3 regions of the Guptibacillus sedimenti genome follow, and region 2 is predicted to be linked to each of the others. Evidence: riboswitches for the same ligand, from Rfam matches in the RefSeq annotation. Region 2 holds a riboswitch; each other region holds the start of a gene.
The links. Region 2 has a riboswitch for cobalamin ahead of PQ578_RS03590 (ribonucleoside-diphosphate reductase subunit alpha). Riboswitches for the same ligand answer to the same signal wherever they lie in the genome.

Region 1: another riboswitch for cobalamin. It lies ahead of PQ578_RS01430 (ABC transporter substrate-binding protein); the one in region 2 lies ahead of PQ578_RS03590 (ribonucleoside-diphosphate reductase subunit alpha).
Region 3: another riboswitch for cobalamin. It lies ahead of PQ578_RS18455 (acyl-CoA thioesterase); the one in region 2 lies ahead of PQ578_RS03590 (ribonucleoside-diphosphate reductase subunit alpha).

What each region holds. Positions count from the first base shown of each region.
Region 1 covers NZ_JAQQWV010000001.1:276,178-280,686, reverse strand. Annotated here, with positions in the region: gene PQ578_RS01435 (FecCD family ABC transporter permease) at 1-895, opposite strand, end outside; gene PQ578_RS01430 (ABC transporter substrate-binding protein) at 879-1,862, opposite strand; cobalamin riboswitch at 2,001-2,184, opposite strand; gene PQ578_RS01425 (ferritin-like domain-containing protein) at 2,283-2,693, opposite strand; partial or broken gene PQ578_RS01420 (ABC transporter permease) at 2,923-4,509, opposite strand, start outside.
Region 2 covers NZ_JAQQWV010000001.1:744,718-749,226, forward strand. Annotated here, with positions in the region: gene PQ578_RS03575 (response regulator transcription factor) at 1-235, shown strand, start outside; gene PQ578_RS03580 (sensor histidine kinase) at 222-1,547, shown strand; gene PQ578_RS03585 (hypothetical protein) at 1,553-1,675, opposite strand; cobalamin riboswitch at 1,896-2,071, shown strand; gene PQ578_RS03590 (ribonucleoside-diphosphate reductase subunit alpha) at 2,205-4,436, shown strand; gene PQ578_RS03595 (ribonucleotide-diphosphate reductase subunit beta) at 4,451-4,509, shown strand, end outside.
Region 3 covers NZ_JAQQWV010000005.1:106,074-110,582, forward strand. Annotated here, with positions in the region: gene PQ578_RS18445 (LLM class flavin-dependent oxidoreductase) at 1-779, shown strand, start outside; gene PQ578_RS18450 (AI-2E family transporter) at 834-1,913, opposite strand; gene PQ578_RS18455 (acyl-CoA thioesterase) at 2,067-2,561, opposite strand; cobalamin riboswitch at 2,675-2,858, opposite strand; gene PQ578_RS18460 (DsbA family protein) at 3,002-3,658, opposite strand; gene PQ578_RS18465 (DoxX family protein) at 3,674-4,090, opposite strand; gene PQ578_RS18470 (threonine/serine exporter family protein) at 4,200-4,509, opposite strand, start outside.

The DNA of each region.
Region 1 (4,509 bases), 470 kb from region 2:
CGAGTAAAATCGAGAGCGGCAGTAAATGGCGGTGATCCGGTCCCCATAAGAGGCGCGTTAAATGCGGAATCACAAGACCAACAAAGCCAATCGTTCCTGACACAGCGACAGCCGCGCCTGTTAAAATCGAGCCGCCTATCAGAATCCAGAGCTTCCGTTTCGCGACGTTTACGCCGATATGCTGAGCGCGCTCTTCCCCAAACGACATAGCGTTCAGCTCTTTCGTACTGAAAAGGAGAATGCCTGCGCCAATGATGAAAAATGGCAGGATAATCCCGATATATTCCCAGCCGCGCATGGACACACTTCCGAGGAGCCAGCCGATGATCTGTCTTAGTTCCTCACCCGTTAGCGCGATCATGAGAGATAGAAGTGAGCCAAGAAAAGAGCTAAAGACGATTCCTGTTAAGATAATCGTCTCGACGCGCATCGATCGCTCGATTTGTCGTGCAAAGAAAAGCACGAGGAAAATCGTGAGGATCGAAGCGGCGATGCTCATAACAGGAAGGGTGAACACCCCGACAAACGGAATGGTAAGGTTGAAAAAGAGCACGAGCACAGCTCCGACCGATGCGCCAGATGATACGCCGAGTACGTACGGATCGGCTAATGGATTACGTAGTAAACCTTGAAAAGCGGCCCCTGCTATTGCAAGAGACGCCCCCACAAGACCTGCCAGGATGACGCGTGGCAGGCGAATATCCATCACAATCGTTGTAAACATCGGATCCGTTTTTCCTAAAGAAGGAAGGTGCAGCACTTCGGTTCCGATTAATTTTAAAATCGTGAGCACCGGGACGGAAACGGTGCCGATCGAAATGCCGAGCAGCATAGCGGCAATCAAAAGCCCTGTCGCTATCGGATAGGCAATGAACCGTTTATTCAGCAAAAACATCCGGGTAAACCGCTTTTGCAAGTTCCTCTACTCCTTCAACGAGACGAGGGCCTGAGCGCGTGACGAGGTCCGAGTGCACGTCGACAACTTGCTCTTCTTTTACCGCCGTTACGTTCTGCCAGCCGTCACGGCTTAACACTTGCTTGATGGGATCCTCTGTATAATAACCGTACGTTGTGATGATCACGTCAGGGTCTGCTTGAATGATCGCTTCCTGATCGATTTGGTTCCATCCTTCCTCGTCGTGCGTCACGTTCTTCGCATGAATCATCGAAAGCATGTCATCCATGAACGTATTTTTCCCTGGAGAGAAGATTTCAGGTGCAGGTGCAACTTCGACGAAGACCTCTTTCTCATCATCTTCAGGGATGTCTTCCGCTTTTGCTTGAATGTCTTCAAGCTGCTGCTTCATGTCACTGATGGTTGTTTCGGCTTGTTCGGTTTCACCTGTTGCTTGTCCGATCATTTCAATTGATTTGTACACTTCTTCAAAGCTTTTTGCATCGTTTACCACAAGTACAGCGATGCCCGCATCGCGAAGCTGTTGAAGACCGGCTTCTGAGTTATGTGCGCTTGATCCGTGGGCAAGTACGAGATCAGGCTTGAGCGAAATGATTTTTTCGACGTTAAATTCCATGCCGCCGATTTTCTCAATGTCAGTCGTTTCTTCCGGATAGTTCGCGAAATCTGAAACGCCGACAACTTCTTCACCAGCGCCAAGGTCGAATAGAATTTCCGTGTTACTCGGAATGAGAGAGACGATTTTCTCAGGATCTTTCTCGATCGTCACTTCCTCATCGAGCGCATCGGTGATGGTTACTGGGAAAGCGCTATCTTCTGACTGTTCAGCCTGGTCTGTTGTTGCATTTCCTTCATTCGTTGCACCGTTTTCCTCGCTTGCGCCGCAACCAGCGATAATTCCTGTCACGAGAAAAAGTAAGACGAGTAGTGAATAAAGCTTTTTCATGTGTGTTTCTCCTCCTGTACGATGATGTCTCTAAAATAAAAAAATCCCCACGCCGGAGGGCATGAAGATGGTCGAATGGAAGTAACGGCAGCCAAAAGCTACACCTGAATCCGTTCGCACATCCCTATCCTCGTAGGCTGTTCGCGCTTGATTCAGGCAGGTCTCCTGGCTCATGGTTCTCGCGTGCTGCTCCTTCCCATTCGTTGTGCGAACAGTGGATTCTGCAGCAAGCGACCATTTACAGTGGCGGGACCGCGCTGGAATTGCACCAGCTTCCCTTTTAAGTCTTCATTGAAAAGACACCTGAATCGATCACTATGAAATTTCGTAACAGGTTTATTATACATGATTGTATGAGTGGGGGGAACTGTTGTCTTTTTTGGGGGTCAGGCTCCTCCCTGGCACCACACGACTTTCTTACTACCTTCTCTTCGTTAAGAAATACAAAAACCAGACGGCGTGGTTTTGCTCATCTAAGGCTGCGCCAGTGAACGCCTCTTTGATGAACGGATTATTCGTTTGATCAGCCACTCTTCTATAGAAATCTGCTGCGTCTTGTTCATCGTTCAAAGAGGCATCAAGGCCTGCCCAATAGTTTGTCGGACATACTTCGGTTAGCTTTGGAGAAGGCTCTTGACCGGTCAGTTGGGTATAAATGGACTTGAACAATTTAAAGTGCCTTTTCTCATCTTTTCGAATTTCTAGAATGCGATCTCGCTCGGTTTCATTCGGAGCGAGCTGAGCTAACTTTTTGTAACACTGAATGGCGCTATATTCTCCGTTAATGGCAGTCGCAATGTCTTCTTCGAGGGTGCGATAGTATGGGTACATGATTGAACTCCTTTTTTGCATGTGATAGGCACAGTATATGGGGAGGGGGTCTGGTTCGAGCCTGACCCCATTCAGATTTATATCTATCGATAACTCTTCTCCCTCAACACTTTAAAGGGATTTTCGTCCTCACAAAAAGCAGCAAAAGTGTCTCTCCATTGAGGACACTTTTGCTGCTTTTGTCTTTTAGTGGGGTCAGGCTCGAGCCTGACCCCCTCCTCCACCACACCTACACATTCTCCTGCTTCAACGTATCGACAATATTGTTCTTCTCTAATTTCTTAATCGAGTAAAGCATCGCCGAACCAACGATGATGAAGATGGCGACGACCACAAAGAGAAGGCTCATCCATGGAAGAGTAAATCCATAGACAAATGTATTTCTAAATGAGAGATACATCACATACATGATCGCAATGCTAAGTGGAAATCCGTACAGGATCGCCTTCATGCCATAGAAGATGCTTTCGTAGTTCATCATTTTATTAAATCCTTTCGGTGTCATGCCAATCGATTTCAGCATCGCAAATTCTCGCTTTCGAAGCGAAATACTTGTCGAGATCGTATTGAAGATATTCGCGATGGAGATAAGCGATATCAAGGTAATAAATCCGTACGTGAAGACTGACATAAAGAGGATCATCTGCTGATCACGCTGTCGATTTTGGAACACATTGTAAACGTATAGATCGTTTCGTTCTCCTTCTTCAATCGCTTCCTGCGTCGCCATTGGATCCGAACTATTCATGTAGAGATTCGTTTGAACATTTTCTTCAACACTGGTATCAATCAACTGATTCATGGTTTCCTCTGAAACGATAACGTCAATTCCACCTGCGCCAGACGCACTCACTCCCATTGGCACCTCATCGGCTAAGGCTCCAATTTGAATTTCATTTATTAATGTTGCTTCTTCTGTTTCATAATTCATCGTGTAAAGTTTAATCTTTTCACCAGGTTCGGTGTTAAGGGCTTTCGACTCCTTAAATTGACCTGACTCGCGATCTCTAAAGGAGATGTTTTCAATGACGATTCCGGCCTGATCCGTTAATTTCTCCTCCTCCACGCCTACCTTTTTTGCATAAGCATGAAAACTACGTTCATCTAATCCATGTAAAACCGCATTATATTGGTATTTGCCATCCTTCAAAAGGCCGTAATCCTCAGTTAAGGTTTTTTGTAAATCTATTGGGACAGCATCAGGATCCACAAATGTCGTTAGGTGTAGATCCTTAATTTAAAAGTGGATTTTGTTACATTTTTGAGCTTCGTAAACGGCTCGAGATCTTCTTTCCCTACTCTCTGTCCACTTACTTGAATATCAAAATTGATGTTTTGCTGTGATAGCTCAAGAGATTTTTCTAAATTCGATGTAAAATAGGACACCGACAAGAAAAGGATAATGCTGATTACAAGCGAGAAGACCGTCACTTGGTACCTTCTTTTATTCCGCTTTAAATTCTTCAAGCCAATTTCCGCTTCAATCCCAAATAATTTTCGAATAAACTTTGACGTTTTCACCGTTTTGCCAGTTAGCTTAATATCCTGAGTTTGTCGAATTGCATCAATGGCAGAGACCTTCGATGCTTTCCGCGCTGGCATATAGGATGAAATAAAAATCGTAATCACTGAAATCCCGCATGCTATAAGAATAGACATCGGTGTCGCCACCACGCGGAGCTTTTCCGTCCCTCCAAGCGCCCCTTCAATAAAGGAGTTAATGAACAGGAACGTCGCTGCAATGCCACCGAGACCAGCAAGAATTCCGATTGGAATACTGATGACACCAATAATCGCTCCTTCAAAAAAGACCGAT
Region 2 (4,509 bases):
TCAAGAATTAGCCTTAACACCAAAAGAATATGATGTACTTGCTTTTCTTATTCAGAACCCCGGGCAACCATTCACAAGAGAAAAACTAATTGAAACCATTTGGGGATATCACTATGCAGGTGATGGTAGGTTGATTGATGATCTAGTGAAGCGGCTACGTAAAAAAATGGAACATGCGGATTATCAAATCGTGACCGTCTGGGGGTATGGTTATAAAATCGATGAAGAAGCTTAAGATCGGCACGAAATTATTTCTAAGCTACGTGATTTTAATTGTGGTTATCCTTCTCATTACAACGGTCTCATTTCGCTATCTTTTTCAAGAATACCTTGTTCGTGAAGCCAGGGATCAGCTTCAAAAAGAAGGCCTTCAAATTAGTCATATGCTTGAAGATCGAAATTGGAAAGGGAATCAGCCGCCGAATAGTTTACTGGATCGTAGAAGAATTGAAATGGCGGGTAATTTAATTTCTTCTCAATTCATTATTTATAACCAGAATGACAGGGCGATTTATTCAAATGTCGATGATGACGTTCAAAAGGAGTATGAAGAAAATAAGGGGAAGCGATTTGTTACAGAGGAAGTGCCAATCAATGCCTCTCGTGAGCAAATTGGCCGTCTTGTCCTTTTTACAAAGGTAGAGAGTTTAGAAGGCTTTAATCGAATCATCGAACAGGCACAGGCGGTGAGCCTCTTTGTTTCTGCGGCGGTTGCGGTACTCCTTGCGGCCTGGATGCAAAGAGGCATAACAGGACCGATTCGTCTCCTGGCAAATCACATGAGACGATTTAGTATGCGAAAGCCACAGCCTCCACTAAAACTTAAGTCAAAAGATGAAATTAATGAACTAGCGGAAACCTTCGAGGAACTAACGGATCAGCTACGAAAGAATGATTTCGACCAAAAAGAATTTCTTCAAAATGCCTCTCATGAACTCAAAACCCCTTTAATGGCAATCCAAGGGAATGCGGAAGGAATTCTAGACGACGTGATTGTCGGAGAAGAAGTGGGGCATAGTCTTGAAGTAATCGTAAATGAAACGCAGCGACTCAAGAAAATCGTGCAAGATATTTCTTATTTAACAAGACTGGAAACAGTAGAAGAGGCTTTCACCTACGAAGTAGTTGACATGCAACTTATTATGAAAGAAGCGGTGACGGCAGTAAAACCATTAGCTTACCAGAACGGGTTAAAGCTAAAATATGATGGTGATTGTGCGATTTATGTAGAGGTAGACGCAGATAAAATGAAGCAAGCTTTCTTGAATATTATTGGGAATGCCCTACGATTCGCCTCATCTTTCATCGAAATTCGTATGCGGAAAGAGGAAAATCAGGTTGCGATCGAAATTCAAGATGATGGTACTGGATTTGGAGAGAATCCCGATCGTGTTTTTGAACGGTTTTACACAGGAGATCAATCTGGCTCTGGAATCGGATTGGCGATTACGAAAACAATTGTAGAAAAGCATCATGGTGAAATTTACGCAGAAAATCTTAAAAAGGGAGGAAGGGTTATCATCACGCTTCCTTTACCACCAGGATGAAGGTATTACGTTTTGTGTTCATATAATTTTTGTAGAATTTCTTTGCTTTCTTCTTCGCTTAGAAGACCGAATTTCTGACAGAGCTGTGTGTAGCCAGCAAGCTTCTTAAAGCATGTCGTTTTTTTCATCATACTCACCTTTCTTTCCTTTAGGAAACTTTTTTAGGTGTTAACAATATATGCTTAAACGAAGTGATTGTGATAGGTGTTTGTCCTTAAAGTTGAAATAAATCCTCGTCAATGTAACAATAGAGCTTGTGCAAAAACGATGGGTCATGTAAGATGGTGTTATCAATATTTAGTAGTTTAAAAGTGTTTTCATACTATATATGGGGTAAATCTAAAATAATTAAATAGTTGAGTATGCGGTGTCGTAGAACGACTTAAAAGGGAATCCGGTCTGAATCCGGAGCTGTCCCCGCAACTGTCGTGTGGACGAGGCAAGAAACCACTGGAGAATAATCTGGGAAGGTTTGCCAAGGACGAAGCACAAGCCAGTAGACCTGCCGTGTACTCAAAAACGTTTCTATTCTTCGGGGATTGAGGGTGAGAGATGGCATCGGAAATGTGTACATATGTGCACGTCTAACTTGTCGTTTTCTCCAGGCTCACTCTGCTAAGAGTGAGCCTTTTATAATGAAAAAAAGGAGAGAGGCTAATGAGCACAGTGGTTGATACGAAGTTAACAACACTAATAGAGGAAGTAAACGTTATTCTAATTGACTATCATTTGCAGACAAGTGAAAGCTTCCTTGCGAAAACAACAAAGGGCCTAACAGAAAAACCTACACAAAACGAGATTGACAATATCCTTGTCTTAAATGCATTGGAACGAATTACGGCAGAAGAGCCTGATTGGACATATGTGGCGGCAGCTTTTCATCTACGTACGCTTTATCGGAATTCTCTTCGTAACCGAAATGAAAAGGAAGTATATGGGGAAGGGAACTTGTATCGGCTTCTACAACAGCTAACGAAGAAAGGGATTTATAACGAAGCCCTTCTTCAATCTTATTCGAAAAAGGAAGTGGATCAGGTAGCGATGTTCATCGCTCCAACACGAGATCGTCTTTTTACATACATTGGCCTTCGCACACTTGCAGACCGCTATCTTGCTACCGATCATGAAAAAAACGTGTATGAATTACCGCAAGAACGCTTTCTTGTCATTGCGATGACACTGATGATGAATGAACCGAAAGAAAAGCGACTTGAATTCATTAAGGAAGCTTACTGGGCGTTATCCAATCTCTATATGACAGTAGCGACGCCAACACTTTCAAATGCCGGTAAAAGTTACGGTCAGCTTAGCTCGTGCTTTATTGATACAGTTGATGACAGCCTCCGCGGCATTTACGACAGTAATACGGACGTCGCTACCGTATCAAAAAATGGTGGAGGAATTGGCGCATACCTTGGGAAAATTCGTTCGCGTGGTAGTGATATCAAAGGGTTTAAAGGGAATTCATCAGGAGTTTTACCTTGGATGAAACAACTAAATAATACAGCCGTTAGTGTGGATCAATTAGGTCAACGCCAGGGCGCTGTTGCGGTTTACCTCGATGTTTGGCACAAAGATGTTTTTGAATTTCTTGATGCCAAGCTTAATAACGGGGACGAACGCATGAGGACGCATGATCTTTTTACTGGTTTGTGTATTCCAGACCTTTTTATGGAAGCGGTAGAAGACCGGGCAGACTGGCATTTGTTTGATCCACATGAAGTCCGTCAGGTGATGGGGTTTTCTCTTGAAGATACTTATGATAATGAAACAGGCGCAGGAGAATTTCGCATGAAATATGCGTTGTGCGTAAATCATCCTAAACTATCAAGAAAAACCGTCCCAGCGATTGAGATTATGAAGCGTGTCATGAAATCCCAATTGGAAACAGGCACGCCATACATGTTCTATCGCGACACGGCTAATCGCGCAAATCCGAATAAGCATGCTGGCATGATCTATGCTTCAAACCTTTGTACCGAGATTATGCAAAATATGAGTGCGACGACCGTTGAAGAGGAAATGACGAAAGACGGTAAAATTATCATTACGAAAACGCCTGGCGATTACGTCGTTTGTAATCTATCAAGCATCAATCTTGGACGTGCGGTTACAGCCAATGCCCTAGAGCGATTAATCCCGATTCAAGTAAGAATGCTTGATAACGTCATTGATATTAATACGATTGAAGTCCCTCAAGCGCAGTTAACAAATGAGAAGTACCGAAGTATCGGTCTTGGAACGTTTGGTTGGCATCACTTACTGGCGAAAAAGGGGATCGTCTGGGAAAGTTATGAAGCAGCAAACTATGCAGATGAACTCTATGAAACAATTAACTACCTAACCATACAGGCGAGCCATGAACTTGCAGTTGAAAAAGGGAGTTATTCTCTTTTTGAAGGCTCTGATTGGCAAAACGGGGAGTACTTTACACAACGTGGTTATACGAATGAAAAATGGAGCGCACTGAAAGAAAAAGTTGAGTCAAGTGGTGTTAGAAATGCTTATTTACTAGCTGTTGCACCAAACAGTTCAACGAGTTTAATAGCCGGATCAACCGCTTCAATTGATCCGATTTTCCAAAAGGAATATTCAGAGGAAAAAAAGAATTATAAAATTCCAGTGACGGCACCTGACCTTTCCCATGAAACAACCTGGTATTATAAATCGGCGTATCATATTGATCAGCTGTGGAGTATTGAGCAAAATGCGGCAAGACAGCGTCATGTCGATCAGTCGATTTCATTTAATATTTATGTGCAGAGCACGGTGAAAGCAAAGGACTTGCTCAACATTCATTTGACGGCGTGGAGAAAAGGATTGAAGACAACGTACTACACTAGGAGTACTTCAGTTGAGATCGATGACTGTGAAAGCTGCGCAAGTTAAAGGAGGAGATCAAAGTGGCAACGATACAGAAAAGAAAGCTCTATGACGTGTCTGCACCGAATAGCTCAACAGG
Region 3 (4,509 bases), on a different contig from region 2:
GTTCTGGAGGTGTCTTACTCCCACAATACAGTCCTTTTAAAGTAGCCGAAAACTTTCGTCAGTTAGAAGCTCTGCACCCCGGTCGAATTGACCTTGGCGTAGGACGTTCTCCTGGAGGTACAGCAAAAACGAGACTCGCTTTAACAGACGGCGTAAATAAAGACTTAAATGAGTTTCCTCGTCAGTTAAAAGAGCTTTCTCACTATTTAACCGATTCTATGCCTAGCGGACATGAATATGCTGGTATCAAAGCAGCACCACAAACGAACACCCCGCCTTCCCTCTGGCTTCTTGGCATGGGAGAAAACAGCGCAAAAAGAGCAGCAGAGTTAGGAATTGGCTATGTTTTTGGCCACTTCATTAAACCCGATCGAGGAGAAAATACGTTAAAAACCTACTATGAATTGTTCAAATCAACCTACTTTAGTTCATCCCCTTCTGCAATCATAGCGCTTTTTGTTGTTTGTGGAGAAACAGATGAACATGCTGAGGAACTTGCTCAAAGCCAGGACCTCTGGCTTTTACGTGTTGAAAAAGGCCTCGATAGTCGTATTCCCTCTCCTGAAGAAGCAAGGAAATATCGATATACAGCTTCCGAAAAGGAAAGGATAGAGACAAACCGAAAGCGAATGATTATTGGTTCTCCGTCTACAGTTAAAAAGAAAATCGATGACTTGGCCGAGCTTTATGAGACAGAAGAATTTATGGTACTGACAAACTTACACGACCCTAAAGAACGGAAAAATTCATATAAACGCCTTGCACACCTTTATTTATAAAGATACCTAAAAGACAAACTCCCCTAATCTTAAACGAATTAGGGGAGTTCATCGCTATTCAGTTAATTCCGCTCGATGCCGTATGCGATAGAATTCATAGAAATTCTTAACAATGACTTTAATAACTGAATAAAGTGGGATAGCAATCAGCATTCCAATGAAGCCATATAAAGCAGCTGCTACAATGAGTAGTAAAATAATCGTTAAAGGATGAATGTTTAACCTTTTGCCAAGTACTACAGGGGCTACCAGGTTTCCTTCTAATTGTTGAACGACTATTGTAATAATAATCACATACAACGCTAAAATAGGTTCTTGAGTTAAAGCCACCACAAGTGCTGGGATAACTCCAATGATAGGTCCAAAGAATGGAACCACAGCTGTGACCATAACAAACAGTCCTAATATTAATGCATAAGGTAGGCCGATAATTAAATAGCCAACATACATTAAGATTCCGTCTACAATCGCTACAATAATTTGCCCAATGATATAAGCAGATAGCGTTTCATCTATCTTATGAAGAATCTTTCGCCCTTCCCCTTGATGTTTATTAGGGATTAACTTCAACAGAAAAGGACTTAATTTGTGATCATCCTTAAGGAAATAAAACAAAACAAAAGGCACAATGACGAGAACTGTGGTGGCACTTGTTAATGCACTCACAACTTGCATGATATGATCACCCAAATTTTGTGTTAAATTCCCTAAAAAACCTGTTGCTTTTTGTTGGAGGTTTTCTACCGAAAACATTCCCATATCCTTATTCTCCATCATCTTTTCTGCATCTTTTGCTGATTCCTTCAACTTCTCAGGTAATTCCTTTGAAAACTCAGATACCTGGCTTTGTATCGGATTTGCTAGAAAAGTAAAACCTGTATAGAGGATACCTGCAATTGCCAAAAACACGACTAATATCGCGGCAAGATCCGACACATAGGGAACTTTCTTCATTAACTTAACAATTGGCTTAATCGCATAGTACAAAAAGCCAGCAATAAGAACGGGGTAGAAAAGTGTACCGATAATTGTTTTTACTGGTTTTACTAAACCTAACTCCGTTAAAAAGAAGAAACAAATTAATAATAGAATTATACCTGTAATATACTTAAAAAAATCATGTTTAATCCACATTGGTCGTCTCCTTTGGTTATTTCGTTGCACTCTAACTCCTATACCACTCAACTATCTTTTCCTAACTTTGTTTTCAAAAAAAGTTTCTTATTCCAAGTAATCAGGATGAGAACGAAAGAAAGGAGAGATGGATAACTCCGCTCTCCCTTTTTGTTATAACATGGTTAAAATTTCTGCTAAGTTCTTACTTGTTACTTTACGTTCCAATCGTTTTTGAGCTCGTTTTTGCGCCAGCACATTAAGTTGCCTCTCCCCTTCTGTTTCTGGTTCAATTCCAGGGACTTGCATCGGCTTTCCTTCAAGCAAAGCAACAAACGAAATAAAGCACGTAGCTGCTACACGATCTGCACCTGTCAATAAATGTTCAGCGGTTACTTTCACAAAAACTTCCATAGAACTTTTTCCTGTCCAAATGACAAATGCTTCATAATGAATCGAATCTTCTTCAGTAATAGGATGCAAAAACTCAACTGTATCCATTGATACCGTGACGCATTCTAGACGAGAATGCCTTGTTGCTGCGATTGATGCTAACATATCCATGTCCGCAAGTAATTTCCCTCCAAATAAGGTTCCGTGACTGTTCAAGTCCGGTGGAAAAATACGACTGCTCTTATAGACTCTTGATTCGCTTACTGTCTTTTTCATATCCTCTCTCCTTTTCCAAACAATAAAAAATGCATCCTCTTTCCACAAGAGCATGCATAACGAATAGGCATCATCTAGCCTTCTCGATACACCCCCCTATCATCCGTAGGTCAATCAGTGCTTTAGAAAAGGCAGGTCTCCTGACTTGAAGCTTCTTAGAACGAATACTCCTTCCCTATCATTGATAAGTGGAATAACGCATCGTTTATACTTCTTACAGTGGCGGGACCGCATTGGATTTACACCAATTTCCCTATTATGTACTGGATTCAGCACACCTTTTCCATATTTATTCAATTGTACTTCTTCATTCTTTACTTCTTTCTTTACAAAGTCAAGACACGTCCTTAATCAAACGTTTGTTTAATCTCTTTTTTATTAATCAAACGTTTGTTTAACAAAAGGTCTAAAAAAAAAGACGCCATTCAGGCGCCTAATAGTCATTCACTCGTAGAGTTCTCAACCATATTATTTAATTCTGATAGGCTGTTTCCCTCGAATCGTTTTTCATCAACCAGTAAGGCAGACGTTGCAGAAACATTTTGCTTGTTTGCATAAGCAAGATCGGCTTCTACTGCTTTTTCACCGGCTCCACCTTTATAGGCAGAAACAACCTTATCTGTTTCTTCCTCGCTCACCAAACCACTAAGAGTTTCGGTTAAAAACGACAAACTTGCTTTGTTTTTATCTACCTGAAGCTGATCATAGACAACGTGGTGAAATTGCCAGAAAACATCGTTTCCAAGCTCTTGGTAAACCACTTCAGCAAACTCAGCTGCTCTAGTTGAATCCTCATCAACAAATGGGTGCTGAACAAAGTAAAATTTAACTTTCCCCGTAGCAATCAGTTTTTCTTGAATCAATGGAAATAAAGAATCATTAAATGATTGACAGGAACGGCATCGATAGTCTCCGAAAGCCACCAATTCTACCGGAGCCGTTTCTTCTCCTAGAAAAGGTTGATTTTCTAATTGAAAACCTTTCGTATCAGCAAATGGCTTAAATCGCATGATAATAACCAAAAGAACAAGCACAATACCTACAACTAAGAAAAACCATCTAGCACTTCGTTTTAACTTCTTTTTAGGTTTAGCCAATCACTCACTTCCTCTTTAATCCTTCGATTCCGACTCCTGGTTAAATGGTAACGACTTGATCAAGTAGTTGGATAGGCTATAAGGTCCGCCTCCACTTAAAAAAAGCGAGACCGACATTGCTAGAAAAGCGATATCTAACTCATAGCCGCCAAGCATACCTGTTGACCTTTTTACTGTAAGAAGAGCGCCGATTAGAATCATAGAAAATAACACGCTAATGAAACGTGTTCCTATACCAAGAATCATTAAAATTCCTCCAGCTATCTCAATAACAGCAACAACATAAGCTAGAAAACCAGCAATCCCAATTGTTTCAAAGAATGCTATCGTGTTTTCAATACCTCCAGAAAACTTTAAAAACCCATGAACAAAAAAAAGCACACCTACGACCAATCGAATTGTTAACAATCCGAGATGGGGATAGGTTTTCATCGTTGATCCTCCCCAGATACTAACATTATTTGACACCGTTCGACAGAGTCATCCGCTTAAACGTTATCATAGGGAATGGCTATGACGCAAAAGGATTACGACCTATTTTTTACTGTTTTTGACGTCTCGTAAGTGTTGAATGACGAATGATCTGGTTAATCACTTCTGAGAATACTAATCCGACTGCAATCGAGCCTGAAATCATAAAAGCTTTTGCTGCGAGGTTAATGGCATTGTTATAGTCATTTTGGACAAAATTCCGCATCGCATCATACGCTAATCCACCAGGAACAAGCGGAATAATTCCCGCTACGCTAAAAATAATAACGGGCGTCCGATACATTTTTGCAAAAAACTGACTAATCACAGCAATAAAGAAAGAAGCGGTCACCGTTGCAACGACTACATCGATTCCTGAA